DNA from 2 places in the Pseudoalteromonas sp. SR41-8 genome. Region 2 is predicted to be linked to the other one. Evidence: predicted binding sites of a transcription regulator. Region 2 holds the regulator's gene; the other holds the start of a gene.
What was found. The regulator NrdR, encoded in region 2, represses ribonucleotide reductase genes. The targets are predictions, from matches to a motif close to AAACACNANATNTNGTGTTT.
Positions count from the first base shown of each region.

Region 1: a site for NrdR is predicted at 2,208-2,227, ahead of nrdA (class 1a ribonucleoside-diphosphate reductase subunit alpha). Genes of this name have one in related genera too.

Region 1 covers NZ_JACJEE010000003.1:9,995-18,105, forward strand. The annotation lists gene gyrA (DNA topoisomerase (ATP-hydrolyzing) subunit A) at 1-365, opposite strand, end outside; gene ubiG (bifunctional 2-polyprenyl-6-hydroxyphenol methylase/3-demethylubiquinol 3-O-methyltransferase UbiG) at 545-1,255, shown strand; gene H5162_RS02965 (HAD family hydrolase) at 1,255-1,938, shown strand; gene nrdA (class 1a ribonucleoside-diphosphate reductase subunit alpha) at 2,340-4,622, shown strand; gene nrdB (class Ia ribonucleoside-diphosphate reductase subunit beta) at 4,692-5,822, shown strand; gene yfaE (class I ribonucleotide reductase maintenance protein YfaE) at 5,822-6,094, shown strand; gene H5162_RS02985 (YaeQ family protein) at 6,099-6,626, opposite strand; gene H5162_RS02990 (TonB-dependent receptor domain-containing protein) at 6,777-8,111, shown strand, end outside.
Region 2 covers NZ_JACJEE010000021.1:14,665-22,775, reverse strand. The annotation lists gene thrB (homoserine kinase) at 1-50, shown strand, start outside; gene thrC (threonine synthase) at 69-1,352, shown strand; gene glyA (serine hydroxymethyltransferase) at 2,088-3,344, shown strand; gene nrdR (transcriptional regulator NrdR) at 3,447-3,896, shown strand; gene ribD (bifunctional diaminohydroxyphosphoribosylaminopyrimidine deaminase/5-amino-6-(5-phosphoribosylamino)uracil reductase RibD) at 3,898-5,040, shown strand; gene H5162_RS14215 (riboflavin synthase) at 5,053-5,706, shown strand; gene ribBA (bifunctional 3,4-dihydroxy-2-butanone-4-phosphate synthase/GTP cyclohydrolase II) at 5,736-6,848, shown strand; gene ribE (6,7-dimethyl-8-ribityllumazine synthase) at 6,950-7,414, shown strand; gene nusB (transcription antitermination factor NusB) at 7,430-7,840, shown strand; gene thiL (thiamine-phosphate kinase) at 7,885-8,111, shown strand, end outside.

The sequences.
Region 1 (8,111 bases), on a different contig from region 2:
TAACGCATTGCTGCTGCTGAGTCACCATCAACTGAACCAAAGTTACCTTGGCCGTCAACTAACATATAACGTAAAGAGAATGGCTGGGCCATACGTACGATTGTGTCATACACCGCACTGTCGCCATGGGGATGGTATTTACCAATTACATCACCAACCACACGGGCTGATTTTTTGTAAGGCTTATTCCAATCATTATTAAGCTCGTTCATAGCAAACAAAACGCGGCGGTGAACAGGTTTTAAACCATCACGTACGTCTGGTAGTGCTCGTCCTACAATTACGCTCATTGCGTAATCTAAATAGGAGTTTTTTAACTCGTCTTCAATATTGACTGGCAGAATTTCATTGGCGAAATCAGTCATTTGATATCACATTCCTTCAGTATTGACCCACGAAAGTGCCACATATGGGCGCTTGCGGGGATTTAGTTATTATTACCAAGTCATGCTACCACAATTAATTTAGATTTACAGGCGCTAAATCTTTGCGATTTATTAATTTACCCCTATATAATGGCCTGAGATTGACGAGGAAGTTTTTTATGACCGAACATCAGAATGTAGATAGTGCAGAAATTGCAAAGTTTGAAGCCATCGCTGAGCGTTGGTGGGATCGTGAAGGCGAATTTAAACCCCTTCATGAAATTAATCCATTAAGATTAGATTTTATTGCCGACAAGGCCAAAGGCTTATTCGACAAAGAAACACTCGATGTCGGCTGTGGTGGCGGTATATTAAGTGAAAGTATGGCGCGAATGGGCGCACATGTGACTGGTATTGATATGGGTCAAGAGCCGTTAACCGTTGCGAAACTGCACAGTTTAGAAACCGGTGTAAACGTTGACTATATAAAAATACCTGCCGAACAGTATGCCAGCGAACACCCTGCCCGCTTTGATACTATTACTTGTATGGAAATGTTAGAGCATGTGCCAGACCCTGCATCTATCATTCATGCAGTAGCAGAATTAGCGAAACCTGGTGCCGATGTATTTTTCTCTACATTAAACAAAACCCCAAAAGCATATTTGTACGCAATTATCGGGGCGGAAAAATTATTGAAGATGGTGCCTGATGGAACCCATGATCACAAAAAGTTTATCAAACCAGCACAACTCATTGCATGGGCAGAACAAGCGGGCCTCAAAGTACGTGCTAGTGCGGGATTGAGTTATAACCCTTTATCAAAGCAGTACAGCTTAAATACCGATGTAAGCGTTAATTATATTCTGCATTTTGAGAAACTAGCGTAATGGCTGGTTTTAACACAGCAACCTCCGCAATTGATTACGACGCCTTTATTTTTGATTTAGACGGTACATTACTCGATACCGCAGATGATTTAGGGGCTGCGCTTAATTACGTACTCGCTGATCATAACCAACCATTAGTAACCGCTGATATATATCGTCCTGCAGCTTCTAACGGTGCAATGGCGCTGCTTGCAGCTGGATTTGGTCAGCAATGGCACGATCACCCAAATCAAGCTGACTTACGCCGGCAGCTATTAACGGCCTACGCAGATAATATTGCCACCCATAGTCAATGCTTTACTGGAATTGCACAATTATTGATCGCGCTTGATCAACAACAGATCAAATGGGGGATCATGACTAATAAACCTGAATTTTTGACTATTCCATTAGTTGCTGCAATTGCTGAACTAAAAGATGCACAGGCAATTGTCAGTGGTGACACCCTCGATATCGCTAAACCATCTCCTTTACCTTTACTGCATACAGCCCAACTGTTAGATGTTGATCCGAGTCGTTGTTTGTATATCGGTGATGCGCAGCGTGACATAATTGCAGCCAAGGCTGCAAACATGCACAGCGCTGCTGCGTTGTGGGGCTACATCCCTAGTGAAGCTGAAGCATTGAGTTGGCAAGCCGATTTTAATTGGCAATCACCTATTGATGCATTTAACCATATATAGTGCCATGTTAAATTTTAACCACTACATATTGTGATCGTGTTACTTTTTGCACATTGTTTGTTGATAAAAAAAGCAGCCAAAATTTATTTTTAAAATGCGTAAATTTAATCGATCATCAGTTGATTTTTATAAATTTCATTTTAATCAGATGGTCAAAGGTTAATGGCTACTAACACAAGCGTGTTATCCCAACCTTATCCACAATTAGGGGCGTTTATGCCCCTTGCAAATGATCGCATACCACACTATCTTGTGATCTAGAATTTGATGAACACCAGATGTTGTGGCTAAATGTTATTCAATTAAATTCGCGCTAATACAATTTTATTGCAATAAAAAATTTATTTTAAGAAAAATGTGTCACTAAAAAATATTATATCCCAAGGAATACAGGCAAAACTATGAACCAACAGCTATCTGTAAGCAAACGTGACGGCCGTAAAGAGTCACTTGATTTAGATAAGATCCATCGCGTTATTGCTTGGGCCGCCGAAGGTCTAAATAATGTGTCTGTCTCACAAGTTGAGCTGAAATCGCACATCCAGTTTTATGATGGTATTCGTACTGAAGACATCCATGAAACCATCATCAAAGCGGCCGCTGATCAGATCTCTAAAGAGTCGCCTGATTATCAATATTTATCAGCCCGCTTAGCTGTATTCCATTTGCGTAAAAAAGCCTATGGTCAATTTGAGCCACCGCGCTTGTATGATCATATCGTTAAGTTAGTTGAAGATAAGCGTTACGATGCACACTTACTAGCTGACTACACAGAGCAAGAAATTGATCAACTGGATGAATACCTTGATCATGGACGTGATTTAAACTTCAGCTATGCTGCTGTTAAACAGCTTGAAGGTAAATATTTAGTACAAAACCGTGTTACGGGTGAAATTTATGAAAGCGCACAGTTTTTGTATATTTTAGTTGCAGCCAGCTTGTTCTCTGATTACCCAAAAGAAACGCGTTTAGACTACATAAAGCGTTTTTACGATGCAGTGTCATTGTTCAAAATTTCATTACCTACGCCTATTATGGCGGGAGTTCGTACCCCTACGCGTCAATTCAGTTCATGTGTACTGATTGAATGCGGTGACAGCCTAGATTCAATTAATGCAACCTCATCAGCGATTGTAAAATACGTATCGCAACGTGCAGGTATTGGTATTAATGCTGGTCGTATTCGCGCCCTAGGTAGCCCTATTCGCAATGGTGAAGCATACCACACCGGTTGTATCCCGTTTTATAAGCACTTTCAAACGGCCGTTAAAAGTTGTTCGCAAGGTGGTGTCCGTGGTGGCGCAGCAACCCTGTTCTATCCACTTTGGCATCTAGAAGTTGAAAACTTATTAGTGCTTAAAAACAACCGTGGTGTTGATGATAACCGCGTTCGTCACTTAGATTACGGTGTACAGTTTAATAAACTAATGTACTCACGTTTGATCAAAGATGATTACATCACATTATTCAGCCCGTCTGATGTGCCTGGTTTATATGATGCATTTTTTGAAGATCAAGATGAATTTGATCGTCTTTACGTACAATATGAACAAGACGAGTCAATTCGTAAAAAACGTATTAAAGCTATTGAGCTGTTTTCAATGTTTGCACAAGAGCGTGCTAGCACTGGCCGCATCTATTTACAAAACGTTGACCACTGTAATACACACAGCCCGTTCATTGCTAAAGTGGCACCAATTCGCCAATCTAACTTATGTTTAGAAATTGCATTGCCAACTAAACCACTTAACAATGTTAATGATGAAGAAGGTGAAATTGCACTGTGTACGCTGTCGGCCTTTAACTTAGGTGCGATTGAGTCACTGGATGAACTTGAAGAGCTTGCAGAACTTGCGGTACGTGCACTTGATAACTTACTGGATTTCCAAGACTACCCGGTGCCAGCAGCACATAATGCAACGATGGGCCGTCGTACACTCGGAATAGGCGTAATCAACTACGCATATTACCTTGCTAAAAATGGCAAACGTTATTCTGATGGCAGTGCTAATGCATTGACTCACAAAACATTTGAAGCAATTCAGTATTACCTAATGAAAGCCTCAAATGAACTGGCTAAAGAACGTGGTGCATGTCCTAAATTTAACGAAACAACGTATTCGCAAGGTATTATGCCAACCGATACATACAAACGTGATTTGGATAAAATTTGTGATGAACCATTGCATTTAGATTGGGATACATTACGTGCCAATATTAAAGAGCATGGTATGCGTAACTCAACGTTATCTGCGTTGATGCCATCTGAGACATCGTCGCAAATTTCAAATGCAACTAATGGTATTGAACCACCACGTGGTCATATCAGTGTTAAAGCCAGTAAAGATGGTATTTTAAAACAAGTTGTACCTGAGTATGAACGCCTTAAAAATAATTATGAATTATTGTGGGATATCCCATCAAATAAAGGTTATTTAGAATTAGTGGGTATTATGCAAAAGTTTGTTGACCAAACAATTTCTGCCAATACTAACTACGATCCAAATAAGTTTGAAGGTGGTAAAGTACCAATGAAGGTCTTATTACAAGATTTACTGGGTGCTTACAAACTTGGCGTTAAAACCCTTTACTACCATAACACCCGTGATGGTGCATCTGATATGCAAGAAGATACACCAGAAGTGGAAGATGATGATTGTGCAGGCGGTGCGTGTAAAATCTAATCGGTAATAAATATAAATTGGAAGCGGGCTATACGCCCGCTTTGCCCTGTTCGTTTTTTGAGTGATCTTATGTCTTATACTACTTTTAGCCGAAACCATAATAACCAACTACAAGAACCGATGTTTTTCGGCCAAACCGTTAACGTATCGCGTTATGATCAACAGAAGTACCCTATTTTCGAAAAGCTAATTGAAAAACAACTATCGTTTTTTTGGCGTCCTGAAGAAGTCGATGTAAGTAAAGATCGGTTAGATTTTCAGGCCTTACCTGATCACGAAAAACATATATTTTTAAGTAACTTAAAATATCAAACCTTACTTGATAGTGTGCAAGGTCGCTCGCCTAATGTTGCGTTACTGCCAATTGTGTCGATCCCAGAACTTGAGACCTGGATTGAAACATGGGCATTTAGTGAAACAATCCATAGCCGTTCATATACACATATTATTCGTAACGTTACCCAAGCCCCTGAGCTTATTTTTGATGATATCGTTAGTAACGAAAAGATCAGTGAACGTGCTGATGCCGTAACTAAATATTACGATGAATTAATTAATAAAGTGGCTGTGTATAACTTATACGGTGAAGGTAAACATGAACTTAATGGCGAAACAGTTCATATCAGTTTATTTGAACTTAAAAAGCTTTTATACCTTGCAATGATGTCAGTGAATATCTTAGAAGCGATCCGTTTTTATGTCAGTTTTGCCTGTTCATTTGCGTTTGCAGAGCGAGAATTAATGGAAGGTAACGCTAAAATTATTAAGCTGATCGCCCGTGATGAAGCGCTTCATCTTTCTGGTACTCAGCATATTTTGAATATTATGCAAGATGGTAAAGACGATCCTGAAATGGCTATCGTAGCAGCCCAGTGTCGTGATGAAGCGATCAAGATGTTTGTTGATGCTGCTGAACAAGAAAAAGAATGGGCTGAATACCTGTTTAAAGATGGTTCAATGATTGGCTTAAACAAAGATATTTTATGCCAATACGTTGAGTACATTACTAATGCTCGTATGACTGCAGTTGGTTTACCAACACAGTTTAAAACCAGCAGTAACCCTATCCCATGGATCAATTCATGGTTGGTGTCAGACAATGTACAAGTTGCTCCACAAGAAGCGGAGATCAGCTCATACCTTGTAGGCCAAATTGACTCTCAAGTTAATGCCTCTGATTTCGGTGACTTCGATCTCTAATGACCAGCAACAAAACTGCAAAGATCCACTTTGCAGATAATAGCCAGTGTGTAGATTTTGACACTGGCTGTCATTCCCTTTTAGACTGCCTAGAACAACAGCAATATGAAATTCCTTTTCAGTGTAGAGAAGGATATTGTGGTGCCTGTAGAGCAACCCTAGTAGCAGGGCAAGTCACCTATAACGAAGAACCACTCGCCTTTGTACGTGATGGAGAAGTACTGCTGTGCTGCTGTAAACCCGATGGCAATATCACTCTCAATTTGAAGTAATTTTTTAATGCCAGTCAAACTGCTTTGTTTCATAGCAATGTATTTTATCACTGATCATTAAACTACTTTCATCTATGGTTACATCCCAATTTAAACTGCGGGTTAAATCCACCTGAATATCATCAATAAACTGCTGGTCAATCTCAATAATATGGCTATTATCAAATAACTTTAACCGTGACTGAGATTGCGTTAACCATTCACTATTGCCCGTTGTTAAAATTAATAATTCATCCACTTGCTTAGCGATCTTAACTAATTCATCAAGGTCAGGTTTATCAACACTTAACCAGGTTTTATAATGTTCATCCAACGCTTGAATTCCTACATCTGGCTGTAGTTTATCAGCAAGTTTATTAAGCACTGCATGGCTGTCATAAGATAAAATACAATAGCCTAACAGCTTTAAAACAAAATGCTCCAGTGTTTCATTTTTAGTCAACGCTGTGGTAAAAATTTCTTTGTGATTACGCTGATGACGCAGATCAGCTATGCTAAATCGTGCTTTAAAAATACGTGTTTTATCAGACATAATATTCACCAGTCTCGCCGTTACTCCTATTGAGTATAGCCCAATCTGATATAAGCACGTTTATTTTAAAAGTTATGGTATAACATTATTGATCAGCACAAATGATGGTGTTATATTATATCACAACATAATAGCAACAACGTAGTAACCATGATCCGACATTCATTAATATCAACTGCAATTATCACTGCTTTAAGCTCTTTTTCTGCTCATGCTGCGCTGGTAACTGGGCAAGTTTTTGACAATAACAAGCAACCACTCAGCTATGCCGATGTGCACGTACACGGTAAAGCACAGTCAATTAAAACTGACGAGAATGGCCGATTTAGTATTAATATTGATGCTAATAGCCAATTACATATTAGTAAAAATAATTTTGTTGATGCTAGAGTTCAAGTAACTGAAACCAGTTCTGCTCTAAATATCACGCTTGTACCTACGTCAGTTGAATCTGTCGTTGTGTACGCCTCTGCCCTGCATAAAAATAGCTTAGAGATGATTTCACCAGTGAGTGTACTCAGTGGTGATGAACTGCGCAATAAAGCAAAACCCACGTTAGGCGAAACGCTCAAAGGGCTTCCGGGTGTTAATGCCAGCTATTTTGGCCCTGTTTCATCTAGCCCTATAATCCGTGGCCTAGATGGCCCTCGCGTTAAAATCACCCAAAATGGCTTAGACAGCAGCGATGCATCACGTATTGGCCCAGATCACGCAACATCGAATGACAGCCTAGCTGCAGAACAGATTGAAGTTTTGCGTGGCCCAGCTACGCTACTTTATGGCTCAGGCGCGATTGGTGGCGTAGTTAACGTAGTAGATAACCGCATTCCAACTGATAATATCGAGCAGTTAACTGGGGCTGTTGAATACAGCCATGACACGGTTTCAAATGCCAACACCTATGCTGCCAAGCTTGAGACGGGCCATAACAACTTTAACTTCCATTTTGACGGTACCAAACGCACTGGTGATGACTACCAAACTCCGCGTTTTAACTTACCTGAAGAAGAGCACGAAGATCATGAGGGTCATGAGGGTCATGACGAAGAAGAGCATGAAACAGCCACCTCGGTAAAAAATACCTTTATTGATAGCCAAACCGTTAACTTTGGTACTAGCTATGTAGGTGAGCATTTAACGCTAGGTGTTTCTTATGGCCGTATTGAAACCGACTACGGTATTCCAGCACATAGCCATGAACATGGCCATGATCACGAACACGAACACGACCATGATGAAGGCGAAGAAGAAGCCGTTTATGCGCGTGTAGAACAAGATCGCTGGCAAGGTTTGATGAGCTATGCATTACACAACAACTGGATTGAAACTATTAATTTACGTCTAGGTTATACTGATTATCGCCATGCTGAAATTGAAGATGGCGCGATCGGTACTATCTTTAGTAATGAAACCACTGAAGCACGTTTAAATATCGAGCATAAGTTAGGTAATTGGCATGGTATGGCTGGTTATCATTTTAGTGAA
Region 2 (8,111 bases):
GCTTCTGCCACATTTGTAAACTCGATAACGCCGGCACGCGTCAGCTATAAGAATTTAAGGAACTAATAATGCAATTACATAATTTAAAAGATGATTCTCAAAAAGTGTCGTTTGTTGAAGCGGTTAAAACAGGTTTAGGACGTAATCAAGGAGTATTTTTCCCTGAATCGCTCGCGCCTTTAGCTGATGTTGATAGTTTACTCGATATGGACTTTGTTACTCGTAGCAGTAAGATTTTATCGCATTTGATTGGTGATGAATTACCTGCTGATACGGTTGCTAAAATGGTGCAAAATGCCTTTAACTTTCCTGTTAAATTAGTTGAAGTTGAAGACAATATTTATTGTTTAGAGTTGTTCCATGGGCCAACGCTTGCATTCAAAGACTTTGGCGGTCGCTTTATGGCTGAGTGCTTGGCACAATTTAGCCAAGGTGAAAAAACCACAATACTCACAGCAACCTCAGGGGACACTGGGGCAGCTGTTGCGCATGCGTTCTATAACAAGCCAAATATTGATGTGGTTATCCTGTATCCAAAAGGTAAAATCTCATTAGCACAGCAAAAATTGTTTACTACTTTGGGTAATAATATCCATTGCTACGCTGTAGATGGTAGCTTTGATGATTGCCAAGCGATGGTTAAAAATGCCTTTTTAGATGATGAAGTTAAATCTCGCTTAGGTTTAAATTCAGCTAATTCTATCAATATAAGTCGCCTTGTTGCACAAGTATGTTATTACTTTGAAGCAATAGCGCAATTACCAAAAGAGCAGCGCGCCAAAGCACATATCTCAATACCTAGTGGTAACTTTGGTAATGTATGTGCGGCGATGATCGGTGCGGTGATTGGTTTACCGGTCGCTAAACTTAGCGCTACAACCAATCAAAATGACACTGTACCGCGCTTTATCCTTGATAAAAACTGGGCGCCTAATGCCACAATCGAGTCATTGTCTAATGCCATGGATGTGAGTAAACCTAATAATTGGCCACGTGTACAAACCATGCTTGATAACAAATGGTTTAGTTATGATGATTTTTATTCAACTAGTGTTGATGAAAATGATACCCAAGCAGTGATGAAAAAAATTCATCAAACAGGCTATGTTGCTGAACCACATACAGCGATTGCTTATCAGGGCCTAAAAGCTAACTTAGCAACTGATTCTGCTGGTATTTTTCTGGCAACAGCGCATCCGGCTAAGTTTAAAGAAAGTGTTGAAGAGATTTTAAATATTGAACTTGAAATGCCAAAACCACTAGCTGATGCATTAGCTAAACCATGCTTAGCCGAAGATATCGCAGATGATTACGATATCCTGCGTGAAATATTATTAGCTAAACTAGGTTAGTTTTTACCCGCTCAGTAAAACTAAAAATAAACGGCATATGTGAAAGCAATGTCGTTTTTTATTGCTTTAAATTGTACTTAATAGCAGTAATGGAAAATTAAACTATTGAACGTGAACGGCGGTTTAGCACTCGTAAACAAAAAATTAAAATGGCTATAAGGCAGATCATAATCCCTGCAAGTATAACTAATTCATTCGCTACCCAATGGATTAGGAGTAATCCGCACATAAATAAAATAAATGGTTTAAATTCATAATAATAAAAGTGTTTGTTAACTTTAATGCGATTTACTTTATGATCTTTACGCCGTGAATTTGAGCGTAATCGCCAAATATTGGCACCATTGAAGAATAAAAAAATACCAATGGCTGTTGGTAAAACAGTGCTGAAAAGTAAAATGCAAAGTCCGCCAACAATGACATAACAATAAGGAATTGATTCGTAGATAGGTTTAGATAGCATAGTAAATTAGTTCATCATCCATGATTACATTGGTATCATAATAGTGTAAACAATCGCGAATGCAACAGATTAAGGTATAAATAATGTAAATGTTATTTGCTTTTATTCATTAAAATTACTGATGCTTTAATAAAAAAATATCATTACAAAAACACTGTGAATTAAATTCAATCCCTGTTTAAATATGTTCATCTTTACACCATAGGCAAATTGACGTTTTCAGCGTATAATTCAGCCTTCAAAATACCATACACGTTGCCCTAGGAGCCCCCATGTTAGAACGTAGCATGAATATTTCGGATTTCGATCCAGAGTTATTTGAAGCAATCACTAAAGAGACTGCTCGCCAAGAAGAACACATCGAGCTTATCGCATCTGAGAACTACTGTAGCCCACGCGTACTAGAAGCGCAGGGTTCACAGCTAACAAACAAATATGCTGAAGGTTATCCGGGCAAGCGTTACTACGGTGGTTGTGAGCATGTTGACGTGGTTGAACAACTAGCGATTGACCGTGCAAACGAATTGTTTGGTTCAGATTATGCTAACGTTCAGCCTCACGCAGGTTCACAAGCAAATGCTGCTGTGTTCTTAGCTTTATTAGATGCTGGCGATACAGTGTTAGGTATGAGCTTAGCTCATGGTGGTCACTTAACGCATGGATCACATGTAAGCTTCTCTGGTAAGCTTTATAACGCAATCCAATACGGACTTGACGAAGCGACTGGCGAGATTGATTACGCACAAGTTGAAGCACTTGCACTTGAGCACAAACCAAAAATGATCATCGGTGGTTTCTCAGCATACTCAGGTATTGTTGATTGGGCTAAATTCCGTGAAATCGCTGACAAAGTAGGCGCTTACTTGTTTGTTGATATGGCTCACGTTGCAGGTCTTATTGCTGCTGGTGTTTACCCAAGCCCAGTACCACATGCACACGTTGTTACTACAACTACGCATAAGACATTAGCCGGCCCTCGTGGTGGTTTGATTATTTCTGCTTGTGGCGACGAAGCTATTTATAAAAAGCTTAACAGTGCAGTATTCCCTGGTGGTCAAGGTGGTCCTTTATGTCACATTATCGCTGCCAAAGCAGTGGCATTTAAAGAAGCATTACAACCAGAGTTTAAAGTATACCAAACTCAAGTTGTGAAAAATGCTAAAGCTATGGTTGCAGTAATGCAAGAGCGCGGTTATAAGATCGTATCTGATAAAACAGAAAACCACTTGTTCTTACTTGATCTAATTGATAAAGACATCACTGGTAAAGACGCGGATGCGGCTTTAGGTAATGCTAATATCACCGTAAATAAAAACTCAGTACCAAATGACCCACGTTCACCGTTTGTAACGTCTGGTTTACGTATTGGTTCACCGGCAATCACACGCCGTGGTTTTAAAGAAGCTGAGTCTAAAGAGCTTGCTGGCTGGATCTGTGACGTACTAGACAACATCAACGATGAGTCAGTACAAGCACAAGTAAAAGAGAAAGTTAAAGCAATCTGTAAAAAATTACCTGTTTACGCTTAATTGAGTTACAAACAGTAATTTAGATCACAATAGCTTAGTTTTTTGCTATTATAAAGGCCGCCTAAAAGCGGCCTTTTTTGTTTTTAACGGAAGCTGATACCTATGCATTGTCCATTTTGCACCGCAAAAGATACCAAAGTGATTGACTCGCGTTTAGTGGGAGGTGGCCACCAAGTAAGGCGACGCCGTGAATGCAATGAATGTCATGAACGCTTTACTACCTTTGAAGGCGCAGAACTTGTAATGCCTCGGGTGATCAAACAAGACGGTAGCCGTGAACCTTTCAATGAAGATAAACTTCTTAATGGTCTACACCGCGCATTAGAAAAACGCCCCGTCAGTACCGAGCAAGTTGATGAAGTGGTCAATATTATTAAATCGCAATTACGTGCCACCGGCGAGCGTGAGATTTCCAGTCACCTGATTGGCGAATGCATTATGGAAGCGTTGAAAAAACTCGATAAAGTCGCTTACGTCAGATTTGCATCGGTATACCGTTCATTCGAAGATATTCGTGAATTTGGTGAAGAAATTGCCCGTTTGGGAGAGTGATATGAACCAATATCAGTTTAGCGAACAAGATTTCTCTTATATGACCCGAGCGATTGAGCTTGCCAAACAAGGACGCTTTACTACCACCCCAAACCCAAACGTTGGCTGTGTATTAGTAAAAAATGACGTTATTGTTGGTGAAGGTTTTCATCAAGTTGCCGGCCAAGGCCATGCTGAAGTGAATGCATTAGCAATGGCGGGTAGCCAAGCCTTTGGTGCAACTGCTTATGTCACGCTTGAACCTTGTAGCCATTTTGGTCGCACACCGCCGTGTGCCGAAGGTTTAAAAGCTGCTGGCGTGGTAAAAGTAATTGCTGCTATGGTTGATCCAAACCCGCAGGTAGCCGGTAAAGGTTTAGCTATTTTAGCGGACGCGGGCATTGAGGTTGCGTCAGGTTTGTTAGAACAACAAGCAAGGCTGTTAAACCGTGGCTTTTTAAAGCGCATGGAGCAAGGTATGCCATTTATTACCTGCAAAATGGCCGCAAGCCTTGATGGTAAAACGGCACTTAAAAACGGTCAAAGTAAGTGGATATCGGGCCCTAAGGCTCGCCAAGATGTGCAACTACAGCGCGCACAAAGCTGCGCTATTTTAACCGGCGCGGACACAGTATTAGTTGATAATGCAAAACTCAATGTTCGTGTTGATGAGCTGCCAGAGCCGTTACCAACGCAATTACCTGTACGCCAACCTGTACGTATTATTATTGATTCACAAAATCGTTTAACACCTGAGCTAGCATTATTTAGCATTGCCAGTGAAGTAATTATTCTTACCACTGAACTTGATAAATCACAGCAATGGCCTCATTACGTAAGCCATATTGTAGTACCAGAAAAAAATAATAAAGTTGATTTAGTGGCTGCCATGAAACTTTTAGCGCAGCAACAGTTTAATCATATTTGGTTAGAGGCAGGGGCAACCTTAGCGGGCCAAATGACTGAATGTAATTTAATTGATGAATATATTGTTTATCTGGCGCCGAAATTGTTAGGGAATGACGGCAAAAGCTTACTAAACTTTACAGAGCTGACAAGTATGCAGGACGTTGTTAATTTATCAATTAATGAGTGTGTGTGTATCGGTGACGATATTCGTATCACGGCGACACCACGCAAAGCCTCATCTAAACCAAATAACTAAAGAGTAACCACTATGTTTACTGGGATCATCGAAGCAACGGGCACTATTAGCGAGTTACAACAAAAGCAAGGCGATTTAGCTATCCGCATTAAAAGTAATAACCTTGATATGGCCGATGTAAATTTAGGCGATAGCATTGCAACTAATGGGGTTTGCTTAACGGTTGTGGCCAAGCACAGTGATGGATTTAGCGCTGACTTATCAAATGAGACTATTAGTTTAACGGGATTTGCTCACTATAAACAAGGGCAAACTGTAAACCTTGAGAAAGCCATGCAGCCAGTATCTCGTTTAGGTGGTCACTTAGTTTCAGGACATGTTGATGGCATCGCGACTATTACCGCAATTACGCCTAATGCGCGTGCCGTTGAGTACTGGTTAAGCACCGATGTACAACTAATGAAATATATTCCTTATAAAGGCTCGGTATGCATTGATGGTATTAGCCTAACAGTAAATGCAGTAGCAGATAATAAATTTAAACTGACAATTGTGCCGCACACTAGTGAGCAAACAACTATTGCTGATTTTAAAGTAGGCACGCAAGTGAACTTAGAAGTAGATCAAATCGCGCGTTATTTAGAGCGTTTGATCAAAGGGGCAGAGCAGCCAGCTAGTTCAGATATTTCAATGAGTTTACTCGCCCAAGCCGGTTTTATTAAATAAACGCACTCCACAACTTACACGAGCAGATTATGAATTTACACAGCGCACAAGAAATTATTGATGACATTAAAGCCGGTAAAATGGTTATTTTAATGGATGATGAAGACAGAGAAAATGAAGGCGATTTAATTATCGCAGCCGAGCACATTAGTGCTGAAGCGATCAATTTTATGGCCACTCATGGTCGTGGTTTAATTTGCCTAACAATGACTCAAGAGCGCTGTGAGCAACTTGATTTACCATTAATGGTAAAAAACAATGGTGCGGCATTTTCGACTAACTTTACGATGTCGATTGAAGCATCGAAAGGTGTGACTACGGGGATTTCTGCTGCTGATCGCGCTCGTACTGTGCAAGCTGCGATTGCCAAAGGTGCTGTACCAAGTGATATCGTTCAACCTGGGCATATCTTTCCTATTATGGCACAACCAGGTGGCGTATTAACGCGTGCCGGTCACACTGAAGCCGGTTGTGATTTAGCCCGCTTAGCCGGTTTAGAGCCTTCATCAGTAATTGTGGAAATTCTTAATGCTGATGGCACCATGGCGCGTCGTCCTGATTTAGAAGTATTTGCTGAGCAACATAATATCAAAATTGGCACTATTGCTGATTTAATTGAATACCGTAACATGAATGAAACCACCATTGAGCAAGTGGCAAAATGTAAGTTGCCAACCGTACATGGTGAGTTTGATTTAGTTACTTATAAAGATACCATTGACGGCCAGTTACATTATGCGCTGTTAAATGGTGAGGTTAAAACTAATGAACCAACCTTAGTACGGGTTCATTTAAAAAGTACCTTCAATGATATTTTGTTATCTGATCGCAGTGCCGATAGAAGCTGGGGCTTGTCAGATGCCATGGCTTATATTGCAAAGCATCAAGGTGTGTTAGTTATTCTAGGTAAGCAAGAATGCACCGAAGAACTAGAAGCGACAGTCAAAGCGTTTGCTGCAGAAGATGCTGGTGAGACGGTAGCGCATCGTAAATTCCAAGGTACTTCACGCACCGTAGGCGTAGGGTCACAAATTTTAGCTGACTTGGGCATTGAAAAAATGCGTTTGATGAGCTTGCCTAAAAAGTATCATGCGTTATCGGGCTTTCACTTAGAAGTGGTTGACTACGTAGAGCCACAATAAGCACAACGCTTAAACTAGGCTATTATTTTATTTATATGGTATGATGCGCAGCAATTTTTGCGCAATCGCAACCGCTTGAACTTATTTTTTAGGGTTATCGAATGAAAATTATTGAAGGTAATAAATACGCTCCTGGCAAGAAATTCGCTATCGTTATTTCTCGTTTTAATGACTTTATTGGTAGCAGCCTATTAGCTGGTGCTGTTGATGAATTAAAACGTACTGGTGGTGTATCTGATGATGATATTACCGTAGTTTATGTACCAGGTGCGGTAGAATTACCTTTAGCGGCGAAACGCGTTGCAGCAAAAAAAGAGTATGATGCAATCATCGCTTTAGGCGTTGTGATCAGAGGTGGTACACCACATTTTGATCTTGTCGCTGGCGAATCAAATAAAGGCTTAGCGCAAGTGTCGCTTGAGTATGATATCCCGATTGCATTTGGCGTATTAACCACTGAAAGCATTGAGCAAGCGATTGAACGCGCTGGCACTAAGATGGGCAACAAAGGCGGCGAAGCTGCTTTAGGCGCACTTGAAATGGTTAATGTGTTAGATAAAATTTAAGTTTAAGGAATTTTTGTGAAACCAGCAGCAAGACGTAAAGCACGTATCTTAGCACTTCAAGCCGTTTATTCTTGGCAATTAAGTGGCAATGCCATTGCCGATATCGAACAACAAATGTTGATCGAAAACGATGTGACTAAAATTGATGTTGAATACTTTAAAGATCTTTCGCGTGGTGTTGCTATAAATCATAAGCAACTAGACGAAGCAGTATCGCCACATTTAACTCGTCCATTTAACGAGTTAGACCAAGTTGAACGCGCTATTTTACGTTTAAGCAGCTATGAGCTGAAATTCCGTGAAGATGTACCTTATAAGGTTGCTATCAACGAAGGTATTGAGCTTGCTAAGATATTTGGCGCTGAAGACAGCCATAAATTTGTTAATGGTGTACTTGATAAAGCGGTAAAGCATTTACGTAAGTAATGCGACCGTAAAAGGAGAGCCGGCATAGGCCGGCTTTTTTGTGTATGAAGGAATTTGAATTAATAAATCGCTACTTTAAAGGTCGTGGCATAACTCGTCGCGATGTTAATTTAGGGATTGGTGACGATTGTGCATTGGTTACTGTTCCTGAAAATTGTCAGTTAGCGATTACCACCGATACACTGGTAGCAGGCGTACATTTTTTTGATGACATCGATCCGCGTGCATTAGGCCATCGTGCTCTTGCCGTAAACTTAAGTGATTTAGCTGC